3 regions of the Actinoplanes sp. HUAS TT8 genome follow, and region 1 is predicted to be linked to each of the others. Evidence: riboswitches for the same ligand, from Rfam matches in the RefSeq annotation. Region 1 holds a riboswitch; each other region holds the start of a gene.
What was found. Region 1 has a riboswitch for ZMP and ZTP ahead of ACSHV8_RS10410 (hypothetical protein). Riboswitches for the same ligand answer to the same signal wherever they lie in the genome.

Region 1 (5,752 bases):
TTTGGACGTACGCCCGCAGGGCGTCATCGGCCGGCTGCACCGTCTCGCCGGCTACCTCACCGAGGAGTTACGCCTGGTCTACCGGCGCTACGGCCTCGGCGAGGGCGAGTTCGACGTGCTCGCCGCCCTCCGCCGGGCCGGCGAGCCGTTCGAGCGCGCGCCCGGGGAACTCGCGGCGTTCACCATGGTCACGACCGGCGCGATGACCAAGCGCATCGACCGCCTGGAAGCCGGTGGCCTGGTCACCCGGCGGCGCGCGAGCGGGGACGGCCGGGCCCGGGTGGTCGCCCTCACCGACGCCGGGCGCAAGCTGATCGACCAGGCGTTCGCCGAGCACATGCGCAACGAACGCCGCCTGCTCGACCTGCTGTCACCCGAGGACGCCGCCCGCCTGGAGCCGATCCTCACGACGTGGCTGGCCTGCTTCGAGTCCCCGCGGCCGGCCGGGGACTAGTGCCGCGACCCGGTTGCGTTCGAGGCGGCCGGGGCGAGCCGGGTGAGGGCGGCGAGGGCGGCGCGCGGGACGACGCCGGTGATGCGTCCGTCGGTCAGCACGGCGAGCCGGCCCGCGTCGGCGGGGGTGCGGGCGAGGGCCTCGGCGGCCGGCTCGGCCGTGCCGACCGGCGGGAGCGGTGGCTGGGCGTAAGCGGTCAGCGGCGCGTCCGGGGAGGCACCGCGGAGTGCTTCCAGGGGCACCGAGCCGATGACGTCGCCGGGGGCCGGATCACTGATCGGGCGGTCCGATCGGGGCAGGACCAGGACGGCCACCTCGGCCGGGCCGGTGGCCGGCAGGTCTCGTACCCGGGAAGTGGCCGGGACCAGCAGCGGCGCCGTCACCGGGGCGTCGGCGACCAGCGGGCCCGGCGCCGCCGGGGCGGGGAAGCCGGCGCGGCGCAACCAGCCGTCGTCGAAATACTTGGACAGGTAGGCGCGGCCGGAGTCCGGGGCGAGGACCACGACCACGGATTCCGGGCCGAGCTCGCCGGCGACGCGCAGGGCGGCGACGACCGCGGTGCCGGTGGACGCGCCGACCAGGATGCCCTCCTCCCGGGCGAGGCGGCGGGTCATCTCGATCGACTCGCGGTCGCTGACCCGTTCGATACGGTGGACGATCTCGCGGTGGTAGGACTGCGGCCACACGTCCTCGGCGGTGTCCGGGTGCACGTAGTGGCCGATGCTCTCCACGTAGTACGGGCTGCCGTCGCCGCCGCCGTAGACCGAGTTCTCCGGGTCGGCGCCGACCACGGTGACCCGGCCGGCCGAGCGCAGGAACGCGCCGGCGCCGCTGATCGTGCCGCCGGTGCCGACCCCGGCCACGAAGTGGGTGACCCGGTGGCCGGTCTGCCGCCAGATCTCGGGGCCGGTGGTGGCCAGGTGCGCGCCCGGGTTGGCCGGGTTGTCGTACTGACCGGCGAGCCACCCGCCCGGGGTCTCGGCGGCGAGCCGGGCGGCGACCTGGGACACGTGCCGAGGGTCCTCCCGGGTGACGCCGCCGGTGGTGATCACGACCTGGGCGCCGTACGCGCGCAAGGTTTTGATCTTCTCTTCGCTGCTCTTGTCGGGGACGACGACGAGCGCCCGGTACCCGCACTGAGCGGCGATCATGGCCAGGCCGACGCCGGTGTTGCCGGACGTGCCCTCCACGATGACGCCGCCGGATCGCAGCTCACCGGACTGCTCGGCGGCCTGGACCATGGCGAGCGCGGCGCGGTCCTTGACACTGCCGCCGGGGTTGAGGAACTCCGCCTTGAGGTGGACCTCGGCGGTGAGACCGGCGGTGATCCGGGTGAGGCGGATCAGCGGCGTGTCTCCGATGGCATCGAGCACACTCATTCCAATACCCTATCAGGCATATAGGATTTCTGGATATTAGGTCTCAGTGCTGGAAAAGACGAACCCCAGTGTGTACGAGAGTGACCCCGAGCCGCGCGCAGGCGGCGGCCACGTCGTCCGATCGGAGGGATCCGCCCGGCTCGGCGACGTAGCGGACCCCGTGCCGGGCCGCGTGCTCGACGTTGTCCGGGAACGGCAGCGCGCCGTCGGACACGAACGCCACCCCGTCCAGCCGGCGCCGCCATTCCGCGGGCTCGGCCAGGCTCATCTGCCGGTCGATGACGTCCTGGATCCGGGCGCCGGGCGCCGGTGGCCGCAGAGCAGGATGCCGGCGCAGCCACCAGGTGTCGACCTTGGCCCCGGCGAGCCGCGTGCAGTCGACCCGGGACTGCTGGCCCGCGCCGATGCCGAGCGTCATGCCGTCGCGCAGGTAGGCCACCGAGTTGGACTGGGTGTGCTTGACGACGACGAGCCCGAGCAGCAGGTCGTCGACGGCGCTGTCCGGGAGACCGTGGCCGGCCAGCAGATCCCGGTTCAGCTCGACCGGATCGCGCGGCTGGGTGAGCCGCAGGCCGTAGACCTCGCGGGTCTCGGTCGGCGGGGGCACAAAGGTCGGATCGGCTTCGAGGATCAAGAACCGGCCGCTCTTCTTCCGGGACAGGGTGGCCACGACGCCGGGCTCGTAGCCGGGGGCGACGATGCCGTCCGAGACCACGCGGCTCAGCAGGTCGGCCAGTTCGGCGTCGACCGGCTCCGACACGGCCACGAAATCGCCGTAGGAACTCTTCGGGTCGGCGTCCCGGGCCCGGACGTACGCACTGGTCACCGAGCTGATGCTCGCCCGGTCGAGGCGGTAGGTCGCAGCCGTCACCTCGTCGATCCCGCCCGCGACGGCCGCCCCGGCCGGGGAGACGTGCTTGAACGAGGCGGCGGCGGGCCGGCCCAGAGCGGCCGCGGCCTCCCGGACCAGCTGCCAGGCGCCGGCGGCGTCCAGGACATTGACGTACGACGGTTCGCCGTGCCGCACCCGGAACGGCCGGCGGTGCGGGTCGACGGGGATGGCGGTGGCCGGTCGCTGATGCGGGTTCAGGCCGTATCGCAGGTTCACTTCGCCTCCGAGGTCGTCTGCCTTCGGAAGCGCCCAGGCGGCCGGCGCGACACACACGTGAGACCCGGCCGGTCCCCGGTGGTGCTCCACCCTCGCCAGTAACGGCCGTGCCCGGAGCATATCCGGTCCCCACTGATAGGTGTACTGCCAGTACATCGCAGCGGGGGCCGGGGGCGTCGTACCGTCGGGGGCGTGGACAACCGAGCCGAGGTGCGGGACTTCCTGGCGACCCGCCGCGCCAAGATCAGCCCGGAGCGGGCCGGCATTCCGAGCATCGGGCAGCGTCGTGTGCCCGGGCTGCGGCGCACCGAGGTGGCGGCGCTGGCCGGGATGAGCGTGGAGTATTACGCCAAGCTCGAACGCGGTCACCTGAGCGGGGTGTCGGCCGGGGTGCTCGACGCCGTCGCGCGGGCACTGCAGCTCGACGACGCGGAACGGGCCCACCTGCTGCGGCTCGCGCACGAGGCGAACGGGAGCAACGCGCTGATCCGGCCGAGCCGGCGGCCGCGGCAGTGGGCCGTACGGGAAAGCCTGCAATGGTCCTTGGACGCGATAACGACCAGCCCGGCGATTCTGGTCAACAACTGTCAGGACCTGCTCGCGGCCAACCATCTCGGGCGGGCGATGTACAGCGACCTCTACGCCTTCTCGGAAACCGTTCCCAACCTCGGGCGGTTCACCTTCCTGGACAGTGCGGCGCACCGCTTCTACCCGGACTGGAACCTGGCCGCCGACATGCTGGTGGCCAACCTGCGGACCGCGGCCGGCAAGGACCCGCACGACAAGGGCCTGCACGACCTGGTCGGCGAACTCTCCACCCGCAGCGACGACTTCCGGCGGCGGTGGGGTGCGCACAACGTGCGCATCCACGGGACCGGGGTGAAGACTTTTCATCATCACGTGGTGGGCGGGCTGGAGCTGGCCTACGAGAGCATGGATCTGCGCGCGGACCCGGACCTGACGCTGACCATCTACTCGGCCGATCCGCAGTCGCCGTCGGCCCAGGCCTTGAAGCTGCTGGCGTCGTGGGCGGCCACCACTTCGGCGGCTCCCCAGGGCTGACGCTCAGTCCAGCGGCGACCGGGCGATTCCGGCCGGTTCGCGACCGGCCGACAGCCAGCCGGCGGCGACGGCCAGGACGGGCAGGCCGAGCAGCAGGCCGGCCAGCGGGGCGTACGGCACCGGGACCAACAGGTGGAGATCCCGGTGGTAGAGGGCGAGCATCGCGGTGTACGCCCCGATGAGCCCGAGCAACGCACCGACCACGGCCAGGGCCGCCGCGGTCGAGGCGGTGAGCGTGCGCCGGGTCCGCGGGGGTGCACCGGCCGCCGCCAGGGTTCGCAGGTCACGCCCGGTCTCACTGCGGATCAGCCCGACCGTCAGGGCCAGCACCCCGAGCGCGACGACCACACCGGCCAGCACCGACCAGAACCGCAGCGCCGACAGGTCGGCCTTGGCCGGCCGGGTCTCCACGGTCAGCCCGGCCCCGCCGGCGACTGTCCGCATCTGATCAGCCTGGTCCGGCGTCAGCGCCCGCGGTGCCTCCAGCAGCCAGGCCCCCGGTTCGGCCTGCACGCCGAGCGCACGCATCCCCTTCGGGGTCAGAAGAACCGAGGGCCCCGAGGTGTACGCGGGCAGGGAGACGATGAACACGGCTTTCTCCCGCTGCGCGGCCGCGAGCAGCCCGAGACCGGCCGGCAGCAGCACGAGACCGGCGACGGCGAAGCGGTGAGCCGGGCGGGGACGGGCCGGGCGGGACGCCAGGGCGGCCACGATCGGGACCCGGGCGACCGCGCGGGCCGGCCACCACGCCGCGACGACGGCGGTGAGCACGGCCAGCCCGGCGGTGAGCCCGACCGCCCACCAGGGCAGGTCGAACCGGTCGATGCGGTGCTCGACGACACTCTCCAGGGCCGGGGCCAGCAGGAACCAGGCGCCGAGGCCGGTCACGGTCCCGCTCAGGGCGGCGACGACGCCGGTGGCGGCCCCGTTGACGATCGGGACGAGCCGGACGTGCCGGGGACTGGCGCCGACCGCGCCGAGCATGCCGAGCGCACGCAACCGCCGCTGGGCCAGCACGGTGAACCCGGCGACCGCGAGCAGGCCGACGAAGAGCAGACCGACCGTGGCCAGCCCGAGAACCGCGGCCGTGGCGACGCCGCGTTCACCCGAGGAGCGGACCTCGACCGAACCGGCGTCGGGCCGGGCGGCGGCCGCGAACTGCGCCGGGGTCGCCTTGATCAGCACGATCACGTCGGTGAGCGGGCCGGCCTGCCCGGGCGCGACCAGGGCGAACGTGTCGAGCAGGTCGTTCGGGTTCTCGACCGTGCCGACGATCGTCCAGGTGTGCCCGGTCTCGGCCCAGGTCCCGCCCGGGTGCAGGCCGAACAGGCGGGCGGCGCGGGCCGTGACCGCGGCCTCGCCCGGGCCGGCCGGGAAACGCCCGCCGGTGAGCCGCAGCGTCGGTGCGCTCAGGGCGCCGTGGGCGGCCTGCCCTCGCACCTCCATGGGGGTGGCCGAACCCGGCACCGAGACCAGCCGGCGGTCGACGGATTCGACCGCGCCGACGGACGCCCGCAGGGCGGCGAGGTCGCCGGGCAGGTCCGGACGGGCGGCGTCGAGGGTGATCCGGTAGTCGGCCGCGCCGAAGCGGCCGGCCTGACCGGTCGCGAAACTGCTGACCACGCCCAGGCCGGCGCTGGTGGCGGCGACGGCGAGACCGAGAAGGATCAGGACGAGCAGCTGGCCGCGCCACTCGCGCCGGAACATCCGCCAGGCCCAGCGGGTGACCGCCCGCCGCGCCCCGCTCAT
Region 2 (5,752 bases), 5.2 Mb from region 1:
CAAGTCGTAAGACGATGTATATGGACTGACGCCTGCCCGGTGCTGGAACGTTAAGGGGACCTGTTAGCTCTTCGGGGCGAGGCGGAGAACTTAAGCGCCAGTAAACGGCGGTGGTAACTATAACCATCCTAAGGTAGCGAAATTCCTTGTCGGGTAAGTTCCGACCTGCACGAATGGCGTAACGACTTCCCCACTGTCTCAACCACAGGCCCGGCGAAATTGCAGTACGAGTAAAGATGCTCGTTACGCGCGGCAGGACGGAAAGACCCCGGGACCTTTACTATAGCTTGACATTGGTATCTGAATTCGATTGTGTAGGATAGGTGGGAGACTGTGAAGCTCGGACGCCAGTTCGGGTGGAGTCATTGTTGAAATACCACTCTGTTGGGTTTGGGTATCTAACTTGCGGCCCTGATCGGGTCGAGGGACAGTGTCTGGTGGGTAGTTTAACTGGGGCGGTTGCCTCCTAAAGGGTAACGGAGGCGCCCAAAGGTTCCCTCAGCCTGGTTGGCAATCAGGTGTTGAGTGTAAGTGCATAAGGGAGCTTGACTGTGAGACTGACGGGTCGAGCAGGGACGAAAGTCGGGACTAGTGATCCGGCACTTGCGTGTGGAAGCGGTGTCGCTCAACGGATAAAAGGTACCCCGGGGATAACAGGCTGATCTTCCCCAAGAGTCCATATCGACGGGATGGTTTGGCACCTCGATGTCGGCTCGTCGCATCCTGGGGCTGTAGCAGGTCCCAAGGGTTGGGCTGTTCGCCCATTAAAGCGGTACGCGAGCTGGGTTTAGAACGTCGTGAGACAGTTCGGTCCCTATCCGCCGTGCGCGTTGGATACTTGAGAAGGGCTGTCCCTAGTACGAGAGGACCGGGACGGACGAACCTCTGGTGTGCCAGTTGTCCTGCCAAGGGCACGGCTGGTTGGCTACGTTCGGAAGGGATAACCGCTGAAAGCATCTAAGCGGGAAGCTCGCTTCGAGATGAGGTATCCCACCACCTTGAGTGGGTAAGGCTCCCAGCTAGACTACTGGGTTGATAGGCCGGAGATGTAAGCACGGTAACGTGTTGAGTTGACCGGTACTAATAGGCCGAGGGCTTAACCACCCTAAACATTCTGCTTGCGTCCACTGTGTGATTCACAGCAAACGAACAACCACCCTTGTCGGGAGAGATCCCGGAAAGGTTGCTGGTTTTGTTTCGCTGATGGCTGTTTCGGTGGTCATAGCGGAGGGGAAACGCCCGGTTACATTCCGAACCCGGTAGCTAAGCCCTCCAGCGCCGATGGTACTGCACTCGGGAGGGTGTGGGAGAGTAGGACGCCGCCGGACTTAACTTATGGAAACGCCCACCCGGGTTCCGGGTGGGCGTTTCTTTTTGCCCGAAATTCGAGGCCAATCGAGTGATGTCGGCCCCTGAGGCCGGCAACAGGTGTGACCGTCACGGGCCGGGTCGGTATGCTGGCGGTAGGCCGTGACTGGCGCGTTCGGATGGTTGACCATCGGGGAGCGGCCTCGTCGAGATGACGACCTGCCGTGCGCCTGGGCCTCTTCACTACGTGATAGGGAAGGTCCTGTGCCTGAATTGAACGCTGAATCCACTGCCTTCCGTTCCGCCCTCGAGGTGGTTCGGTCCGTCGAGCCGCGCATCGCCGACGCGATCGCCAAGGAGCTCACCGATCAGCGCGAGTCGCTGAAGCTGATCGCCAGCGAGAACTACGCTTCGCCGGCCGTCCTGCTGGCCATGGGTAACTGGCTCTCCGACAAGTACGCCGAGGGCACCATCGGCCGCCGCTTCTACGCCGGCTGCCAGAACGTGGACACCGTCGAGTCGGTGGCCGTCGAGCACGCCAAGGCGTTGTTCGGGGCTCCGTACGCGTATGTGCAGCCGCACTCCGGCATCGACGCGAACCTGGTCGCCTACTGGGCGATCCTGGCCGACCGCGTCGAGGTGCCGTACCTGAAGAAGTTCGAGAAGCGGCAGATCAACGACCTGACCGACGCCGAGTGGGCCGAGCTGCGGCAGGCGTTCGGCAACCAGCGGCTGCTCGGCATGTCCCTGGACGCCGGCGGTCACCTGACCCACGGCTTCCGGCCGAACATTTCCGGGAAGATGTTCGACCAGCGGTCCTACGGGGTGGACCCGGCCACCGGGCAGATCGACTACAAGGCGCTGCTGGAGTCGGCCAAGGAGTTCAAGCCCGCTGTGATTGTGGGCGGCTACTCGGCGTACCCCCGCAAGGTGAATTTTGCCAAGATGCGGGAGATCGCGGACGCGGTCGGCGCCACCTTCATGGTCGACATGGCGCACTTCGCCGGGCTGGTCGCCGGTGGGGTGTTCACCGGGGACTACAACCCGATCCCGCACGCGCACATCGTCACCACCACCACCCACAAGAGCCTGCGCGGCCCGCGCGGTGGCGCCGTGTTCTGCCAGCCGGAGCTGTCGTCGCAGGTCGACCGCGGCTGCCCGATGGTGCTCGGCGGCCCGCTGCCGCACGTGATGGCGGCCAAGGCGATCGCGTTCGCCGAGGCCCGCCGGCCGGAGTTCTCGACCTACGCGCAGCAGATCGTCACCAACAGCCAGGCGCTGGCCGAGGGCCTGCTCAAGCGGGGCGTGCAGCTGGTCTCCGGCGGCACCGACAACCACCTGGTGCTGATCGACGTGCACCCGTTCGGGCTGACCGGCCGCCAGGCCGAGCAGGCGCTGCTCGACAGTGGCATCGTCACCAACCGCAACGCGATCCCGTCCGACCCGAACGGCGCCTGGTACACCTCGGGCATCCGGATCGGCACCCCGGCCCTGACCTCGCGTGGCCTGGGTGTGGCCGAGATGGACCAGATCGCCGAGCTGATCCACACCGTGCTGGCCGGCACCACCCCGGACGCCACGTCGAAGGCGAAGTTCACCCTCGACCCGGCCCTGTCCGAGGGCGTCTCGAAGCAGGCGACGGACCTGCTGGCCCCGTTCCCGCTCTACCCGTCGGTCAGCCTCGCCTGACCCTGCCCCGCGCACCTCGTCGAAACCCGTCGTGGCCTACCCGGCCCGGCGGGTTTCCGCGTCTGCGGGACCCGACGCGACCAGGGCGACTCGGCGGTTTCGGGTCCGCTGGATACCGGCGGTGATCAGGCCGGCGGCGGTCCACAGGTATGACGACGACGAAGCAGGCGACCTTCAGGGCGGCCGCGTCGAATACAGCATGGTGGCGGCGATGAAGGTCCGGCTCACCTCCCATGGCGGCGAGCTGCTGGGTTCGGCCATGCGGGCGATGCATCCGGACGCGACTGTCGCTTTCGCCGGGCTCTCCGACGCCCGGCTCGCCGCGCTGGTCGAGTTGCTGGCCGAGGTGCGCGTCCGGCTCGACGACGCCCGTTCGCAGGAGCGCTGACCCTTCGTACGGAAATAAAGGTTTCTGAAGGCTTTTGAGAGTTGTGGCGAGACTCGGCGGAACCGGTTCCGGAAGACCTGTTATCGATATTCATGAAACACGTCAGGTCAATTGTTACCGGTGGCTTGACCTGCGTGGATGAGCCGGATGGCGGTGCGCCCGGTGAAACAGCGGCAGCCGCCGGTACCGGTTCCGGAACCTCGCAACATCCTGGACATCGATTGGTAACGACTCTTAGCGTCGTGGCACCGGGTGAGCGCTCTCCCAGTTACCTAGTCCCCCTCCCGTCCTACTAGGAGACCCCCATGAGACGCTCCCGCTGGCGGAGCGGCGCGATAGTCGGCCTCACGGCCGCTGTTGTCGCCGGTTATGCCGCGATCACCATGTCCGGCGCCTCGGCCGCCGAGACGCTGCTGTCGCAGGGCAAGCCCGCGACCGCCTCCTCCACCGAGGCGGCCGGCGCCTACCTGGCCTCGGAAGCCGTCGACGGTAACCTCGGCACCCGCTGGGCGTCGGCCTTCTCCGACCCGCAGTGGCTGCAGGTCGACCTGGGCAGCACGCAGTCGATCTCCCGGGTCGAGCTGAACTGGGAGACCGCGGCCGGCAAGGCGTTCCAGATCCAGGTGTCGAACAACGCGAGCACCTGGACCTCGATCTACTCGACGACCACGTCGACCGGCGGCAACCAGAACCTGTCGGTCAGCGGCTCCGGGCGCTACGTGCGGATGTACGGCACCCAGCGCACCACCGGCTACGGCTACTCGCTGTGGGAGTTCAAGGTGTACGGCGGCGGGACCACCACGCCGACCGACCCGACGACGTCCCCGTCCGGGCCGACCCTGCCCGGTGGCGGGAGCCTCGGCGCGCAGGTCACCGTCTTCGACCCGAGCATGTCGAGCGCGTCGATCCAGGCCACGGCCGACGCGATCTTCAAGCAGCAGGAGACGAACCAGTTCGGCACGCAGCGCAACCTGATCGCGTTCAAGCCGGGTACCTACAACGGTCTGAACATCCAGGTCGGCTTCAACACCTCGGTGATCGGTCTCGGTCAGAACCCGCAGGACGTGCGGATCAACGGGGACATCACCGTGGACGCCGGCTGGTTCCAGGGCAACGCGACCCAGAACTTCTGGCGCTCGGTCGAGAACATCTCGCTGTACCCGGTCTCCGGCGCCGACCGCTGGGCCGTGTCGCAGGCCGCGCCGTTCCGCCGGATGGACGTGCACGGCGACCTGAACCTGGCGCCGAACGGCTACGGCTGGGCGTCCGGCGGCTACATCGCCGACTCGCGGATCAGCGGGGTCGAGGGGCAGTACTCGCAGCAGCAGTGGTTCACCCGGAACAGCCAGATCGGCTCGAACTCCAACGCGGTCTGGAACCAGGCCTTCGTCGGTGTGCAGGGTGCTCCGGCCGGCGGCTTCCCGAACCCGCCGTACACCACGATCGGGCAGACCCCGGTGATCCGGGAGAAGCCGTACCTGTACCTGAACGGCAGTGACTACGCCGTCTTCGTGCCCAACCTGTCGACCAACTCGTCCGGTGTGAGCTGGGCGAACGGCAACACCCCGGGTACCAGCATCCCGCTCAGCCAGTTCTACGTGGCCAAGCCCGGTGACAGCGCGGCGACGATCAACCAGGCGCTCGCGCAGGGCCTGAACCTGATCTTCCAGCCGGGCGTGTACCACGTGAACCAGACGATCAACGTGACCCGGGCCAACACCGTGGTGATGGGTCTCGGCTACGCGACGATCATCCCGGACAACGGCGTCACGCCGCTGCAGACGGCCGATGTGGACGGCATCAAGATCGCCGGCCTGCTCTTCGACGCGGGCACCACCAACTCGGCCAACCTGCTGGTCATCGGCCCGAACGGTTCGTCCGCGAACCACGCGTCGAACCCGACCACGATCCAGGACGTGTTCTTCCGGATCGGCGGCTCGATCGCCGGCAAGGCCACCAACAGCCTGCTGGTGAACAGCAACAACACGATCATCGACCACATCTGGGCGTGGCGGGCCGACCACGGCAACGCCGGCACGTACGGCTGGAACGTCAACACGGCCGACAGCGGCCTGATCGTGAACGGTCAGAACGTGACCGCGTACGGCCTGTTCGTCGAGCACTACCAGAAGTACGAGGTGGTCTGGAACGGGAACGGTGGCCGGACGTACTTCCTGCAGAACGAGCAGCCGTACGACCCGCCGTCCCAGTCCGCCTGGCGCAGCGGGGCCAACGGCTACGCCGCGTACAAGGTGGCCGACTCGGTGACCAGCCACGAGGCGTGGGCGCTGGGCAGCTACTGCTACTTCAACGTGGACCCGACGATCCACTCCACCAACGGCTTCGAGGTGCCGGTGAACTCCGGTG
Region 3 (5,752 bases), 3.2 Mb from region 1:
CAAGGACACCCGGGCCATCCAGGCCGAGTGGGAGCGCCGCGAGCTGCCCGTGCAGCTGACCGTGATCGACTCGCCGTACCGGGAGATCACCAAGCCGATCATCGACTACGTGAAGGGCGTGCGCCGGGCGTCGCCCCGGGACGTGGTCACGGTCTTCGTTCCCGAGTACGTCGTCGGCCGCTGGTGGGAGAATCTGCTGCACAACCAGAGCGCGCTGCGGATCAAGGGACGGCTGCTGTTCGAGCCCGGAGTCATGGTGACCAGCGTGCCGTGGCAGCTGAGGTCCAGCCAGGATCGCGATCTCGACCGGCTGGACCGCGGGTTGAGCCGGGCGCCGGCTCGTGGGCCGCGGTTCCATCCGGTGGAGCCGGCGCCCGTTCCCGATCAGGAAGGCGCCGACAAGAAATGACATCTCCCGACTTCGCCCCGCTGTCCCCGGCCGATGATCTCGTCGAGGGGGACCGGATCGAGCTGGTCGTCGGGGCACCCGCCCACGGCGGCCACTGCGTCGCCCGATTCGGCGGCGAACACGGGCGGGTGATCTTCGTCCGGCACGCCCTCCCCGGCGAACGCGTCACCGCCGAGATCACCGAACGCCACCGTGGCTACCTGCGTGCCGACGCCGTCGAGATCCACGAGGCGTCCCCGGACCGGGTCGAGGCGCCCTGCCGCTTCGCCCACCCGGGCGGCTGCGGCGGCTGCGACCTGCAGCACGTCACGCCCGAGGCCCAGCTGCGCTGGAAGACCCAGGTCGTCCGGGAACAGCTGGGCCGTCTGGGCGGGCTCACCCCAGAAGATCAGGACAAGGTTTTCGTACGGACGGAGCCCCTCCCCGGCGGCCCGCTGGGCTGGCGCACCCGGGTCCGGTACGCCGTCGACGCGCTCGGCCGCCCCGGCCTGCTCCAGCACCGGTCGCACCAGGTCGTCCCGGTCGACCGATGCCTGATCGCGCACCCGGCCATCCAGGAACTCGACCTGCTGAGCCGTACCTGGCCCGAATCGGCGGCACTCCAGGCCGTCGCGTCCGGCGGCGGTGACGTGGTCGCGCTCGAACGCCCGGCCGGAACCTCGGGCTCGTCCGGCGGCGACCCGACCGACGAGCCCGGCGGCACCGGACTCGTCCGGCTCAGCGGCCCGGCCGAGGTGGCCGAGACGGTCGGCGACCGCACCTGGCAGGTGGCACCCGAAGGCTTCTGGCAGGTCCATCCCGAGGCCGCGGCGACCCTGACCGCCGCCGTGCTGGAGATGCTGCGACCGGCCGCGGGCGAGGTCGCCTGGGACCTGTACGGCGGAGCCGGCCTGTTCGCCGCCGCCGTCGCCGAGGTGACCGGGGCGCGGACCACCGTCGTCGAGTCCTCCACCCCGGGCGTCGCCGCGGCCCGGGCCAACCTGGCCGACCTGCCCCAGGTCGAGGTCGTGCAGGCCGCGGTCGAGACGGCCCTGAGCCGCCGCCGGATCACCGGCCCGGTCGACCTGGTCGTGCTCGACCCGCCCCGGGCCGGCGCCGGCGCCCGGGTGGTGCGCGGGATCGTGGCCTCGTCGCCGCGCGCGGTCGCGTACGTGGCCTGCGACCCGGCGGCCCTGGCGCGGGACGTGAAGACGTTCCGGTCGCTGGGCTGGGAGCTGGCGGAGTTGCGCGCCTTCGACTGCTTCCCGATGACCCAGCACGTGGAGTGCGTAGCCCTGCTCCTCCCAGCGCTCTGAGCGCCAGCTCAGCCCGTTCGGCTGGTGCTCACGGCTGTAAAACAGCGCCGAGGCAGCCCTGAACGCCAGCTCAGCCCGTTCGGCTGGTGCTGAGGGTCGCAAAACAGCGCCGAGGCAGCCCTCAGCGCCAGCTCGGCCGGCTTGGCTGGTGCTGAGGGCTGTAAAACAGCGCTGGGGCAGCCCTGAACGCCAGCTCGGCCTGTTCGGCTGGTGCTCACGGCTGTAGGGCGACGGCCGGGTGCGGGCGGTGGGGTCAGAAGTGGTCGCGATACTCCGCGGCGGCGGACATCAAGTGGTCGAGGGCGTCCCTCGTACGGATCAGGTCTTCGATGTGGGTGGAAAGGCGATCGCGTTCCTCGCGCATCCGGGTCATGGCCGCGTCGGAATTCTCCAGACTGGGGGAGTCGACGCAGGGCAGCAGCTCGGCGATGGTGCGACTGGAGAGCCCGGCCGCGTAGAGCCGCTGGATGAAGCCGACCCGGTCGACCTCCTCCTCGGTGTAGTGCCGCTGGCCGCTGGGACTGCGGACGCTGCTGAGCAGGCCCTGCTCCTCGTAGTAGCGAACCGAGCGGACGCTGACGCCGGCCCGCGCCGCGAGATCACCGATGCGCAATTCACACCTCCCGGGAAACTCTGCCTCTGACGTCAACGTCAGGTTTCAGCGTAGCCGCCTGAGCGCTGACCGAGTTTGTCCAGCGCCCCGAGCCGGCCCGGCCGGACCGTGATGACGCCCGCCCCGACCGACATTTCGGAAATGTCGGGAAAGCGGTGGCCGCGCGCCGAAATCGGAAACGCGCGGCCACCCCCGAAACCCCAGGACGGCCGCCCCCGAGACCCGAGGACGGCCGCGCGCCGAAACTACGGGTTGGCCCGCTCCGCGGCGCTCACCGCGTTCCGGAAGAGCATCGCCACCGTGGTCGGCCCCACACCCCCGACCCGCGGAGTGATCGCCCCCGCGACGGCCGCGCACGACTCGTCCACGTCCGGAAGCAGCCGCCGGCCCTCATACCGGACCCCGGCCCCGATCACCGTGGCCCCCGGCTTCACGTGCTCCGGCTGGATGATCCCGGGCACCCCGGCCGCCGCGATCAGGATCTCGGCCCGCTGCGTGTACCGCGGCCAGTCCTTCACCCCGGTGTGCACCACGGTGACCGCCGCGTTCGCGGTCGGCCGCTTCTGCGCCAGCAGCATCGCCAGGGGCCGCCCGAGGGTCGCCCCGCGACCGAGAATGACCACCTCCCGGCCGGAGATCTCGATGCCGTGGTGCGCGAGCAGCGCCTCGATCCCGGCCGGCGTGCACGGCAGCGGCCCGGGCAGCCCGACGGCGAGCCGGCCCATGTTGAGCGGGTGCATGCCGTCGACGTCCTTGTCCGGATCGAGGGTCATCAGCGCCGCGTCGTAGTCCAGGTGGGCCGGGATCGGGTACTGGATCAGGACGCCGTGCACGCCCTTGTCGTCGTTGAACCCGGCGATGACCTTGAGCAGGTCGGCCTGCGTGACGTCCCCGCTGAGGTGCTCGTGCGGCGACTCGAAGCCCAGCTCGGCGGCCTGCTTCTGCTTGATCCGGATGTACCCGGCGCTGGCGTCGTCGTCGCCGACCAGGATGGTGGCCAGGCTCGGCCGGATGCCCCGGGCCTTCAGCGCGGTGACCCGCTCCCGGACATCGGCCAGGACGGCCTCGGCCACGGGCGCGCCGGGCAGGAGGCGGGCGCCACTGTTTTCGCTGGTCATGTCTTTGCTCCTTGGCCGGGAGCCCAGGCGGTCGACTCCCGTGAACGAGCTCCCCGATGGTTCGACCATCCCCGAGCCGCCAGTCGCTGCTTGCCCTCCAGGATGCCGGACGCGACCGATCCGCGAGGCGGCGGGGGTCCGGAAAATCAAGATCAAATTCTTCATTGCCTACGTCCGCCGTGGTCCCGATCGTCGCTCCCGCGGGGACCGTTCCGGGCTGAGCAGGGCGCTGGCGCGCCCAGAACGCTCAGCCCGGAACGGCGACGTGGTCGGGTGGTTGCGGTTACCCCGAAGATCACAACCAACCGGATGCGAGCGTCACGTCGGTGGCGACCAGCACCAGGAGCAGGATCCCGGCGAGGATCCAGAAGCTCGCCGGCTGTCCGAAATTGAGGGTCATCCGGCCCAGCGCCCCGGGGACGAGCAGGTCCGGGTTGCCGGGGTCGTACCGGATGAGGTGATGCCGGGCGCCCGGATTCCGCCGGGCCCGAGCCATCAGCAGCCGGACGACCAGCAGGGCGCCCGCCATGACGAACCCCACCCCGAGGGTGGGCGCGACGAGATCGCCGAGCGGCATGCCCCGACGGTATCGCCGGGCGGGGGCCGGCCGGCGCGGTGGGCGAGGGCTGGCCGGCTCGGTGGGCGAGGGTCGGCCGGCTCGGTGGGCGGGGGCGGGTCCGGCGGGAGCGGGAGCAGGCCGGTCAGCCGGGCTCGGCCGGGCGTGCCGGTGGGGCGGAAACCGGGGTGCCGGCCGTGGCGGGTTCGGCCGCACGGTCGCCGTGCGGGTCGTCGTCGAAACTGGACTCGTCGAACGGGGCCTCGCCGGCCAGCACCCGAGCCGCCTGTTCCCGATCGATCTCGTGGGTCCACGTGCCGACCAGGACGGTCGCGACCGCGTTCCCGGCGAAGTTGGTCAGGGCCCGGGCCTCGGACATCAGCCGGTCGATGCCCACGATCAGCCCCACCCCGGGCACCAGATCGGGCCGATGGCTCTGCAGTCCACCGGCGAGCGTCGCCAGCCCGGCCCCGGTGACCCCGGCCGCCCCTTTGGACGCCACGATCATGAAGAGCAGCAGCCCGATCTGCTGCCCGACCGAGAGCGGCTGGTCCAGCGCGTCGGCGATGAACAGCGACGCCATGGTCAGGTAGATCGCGGTCCCGTCCAGGTTGAACGAGTACCCGGTCGGCACCACGATCCCGACCACCGGCCGGCTCACCCCGAGGTGGCCCATCTTGGCGATCAGCCGGGGCAGCGCCGACTCGGACGACGACGTCGACAGGATCAGCAGGAATTCCCGGGCCAGGTACCGCAGCAGCCGGAAGATCGACACCCCGGCGGCCAGCCGGAGCAGCAGTCCGAGCACCACGAACACGAAGATCGCGCAGGTGATGTAGAAGCCGACCATGATCGCGGCCAGGCTCTTCAGCGCGTCGAACCCGGTCGCCCCGACCAGGGCGGCCATCGCCCCGAAGGCCCCGACCGGCGCCAGCCACATGATCATCGCGAGGATCTTGAAGACCACCCGCTGGATCAGTGCGACCGCGGCGATCACCGGTTCGCCCCGGTCGCCCAGCGACTGCACGGCGAACCCGACGAGCAGGGCCACCAGCAGCGTCTGCAGCACCTGGGTGCTGGTCAGGGCCGAGACCAGTGTGTCCGGGATGATCCCGAGGACGAAGTCGACGCCGCCCTCGGCCTGTTTGCTGACCTGGGCCGTGCCGGTCTTGGCGAGTTCCTGGCTCAGGTGCAGGCCGGAGCCGGGGTGCAGGATGTTGCCGACCACCAGCCCGATCGCCAGCGCGACGGTCGACATGATCAGGAAGTAGCCGAGGGCCAGCCCGCCGACCCGGCCGACCTGGGCGGCCCGCCGGATCGAGCCGACGCCGAGCACGAGCGTGCAGAAGATGACCGGGGCGATCATCATCCGGATCAGGTTCACGAACCCGGTGCCGAGCGGTTTCAGCTCGACCGCGAAGTCCGGGAAGAGGAACCCCACCGCGATCCCGAGGGCCATCGCGACGAGCACGGCGAGGTAGAGGAAGTGGCTACGGTCCCGGCGCCGCGGGGCCTCGGCATCGACAGACATGCATCGACGGTACTCCCGCTCGTGATCTGAGTCACAGGTCAGCGCGCAAACCTCCCCCGTACCGGGGAATGTGTAGGTGCTGTGGAGGATTCCGGCCTGTCCGTTCGCTCCAGGTCGCGCCCGCCCGCCACCCCGATAGACTCGTGCCTCATGAGCGACTCCCCCTCGACCCCGGCCGGCCTGCTGACGACCATCACCACCCCGGGTGATCTGAAGCGACTGTCCGCGGA

Region 2: another riboswitch for ZMP and ZTP. It lies ahead of ACSHV8_RS39100 (glycine hydroxymethyltransferase); the one in region 1 lies ahead of ACSHV8_RS10410 (hypothetical protein).
Region 3: another riboswitch for ZMP and ZTP. It lies ahead of ACSHV8_RS47985 (bifunctional 5,10-methylenetetrahydrofolate dehydrogenase/5,10-methenyltetrahydrofolate cyclohydrolase); the one in region 1 lies ahead of ACSHV8_RS10410 (hypothetical protein).

Annotation. Positions count from the first base shown of each region.
Region 1 is NZ_CP195646.1:2,374,233-2,379,984, reverse strand. It holds gene ACSHV8_RS10420 (MarR family winged helix-turn-helix transcriptional regulator) at 1-454, shown strand, start outside; gene ACSHV8_RS10415 (pyridoxal-phosphate dependent enzyme) at 451-1,833, opposite strand; gene ACSHV8_RS10410 (hypothetical protein) at 1,877-2,941, opposite strand; ZMP/ZTP riboswitch at 2,966-3,054, opposite strand; gene ACSHV8_RS10405 (helix-turn-helix transcriptional regulator) at 3,134-4,003, shown strand; gene ACSHV8_RS10400 (ABC transporter permease) at 4,007-5,752, opposite strand; gene ACSHV8_RS10395 (ABC transporter ATP-binding protein) at 5,749-5,752, opposite strand, start outside.
Region 2 is NZ_CP195646.1:8,795,817-8,801,568, reverse strand. It holds rRNA gene ACSHV8_RS39110 (23S ribosomal RNA) at 1-1,104, shown strand, start outside; rRNA gene rrf (5S ribosomal RNA) at 1,212-1,328, shown strand; ZMP/ZTP riboswitch at 1,461-1,551, shown strand; gene ACSHV8_RS39100 (glycine hydroxymethyltransferase) at 1,573-2,997, shown strand; gene ACSHV8_RS39095 (hypothetical protein) at 3,119-3,385, shown strand; gene ACSHV8_RS39090 (galactose-binding domain-containing protein) at 3,691-5,752, shown strand, end outside.
Region 3 is NZ_CP195646.1:10,724,822-10,730,573, forward strand. It holds gene ACSHV8_RS47970 (APC family permease) at 1-409, shown strand, start outside; gene ACSHV8_RS47975 (class I SAM-dependent RNA methyltransferase) at 406-1,704, shown strand; gene ACSHV8_RS47980 (MerR family transcriptional regulator) at 1,958-2,317, opposite strand; gene ACSHV8_RS47985 (bifunctional 5,10-methylenetetrahydrofolate dehydrogenase/5,10-methenyltetrahydrofolate cyclohydrolase) at 2,563-3,435, opposite strand; ZMP/ZTP riboswitch at 3,450-3,532, opposite strand; gene ACSHV8_RS47990 (hypothetical protein) at 3,731-4,012, opposite strand; gene ACSHV8_RS47995 (cation:dicarboxylate symporter family transporter) at 4,137-5,522, opposite strand; gene dxs (1-deoxy-D-xylulose-5-phosphate synthase) at 5,673-5,752, shown strand, end outside.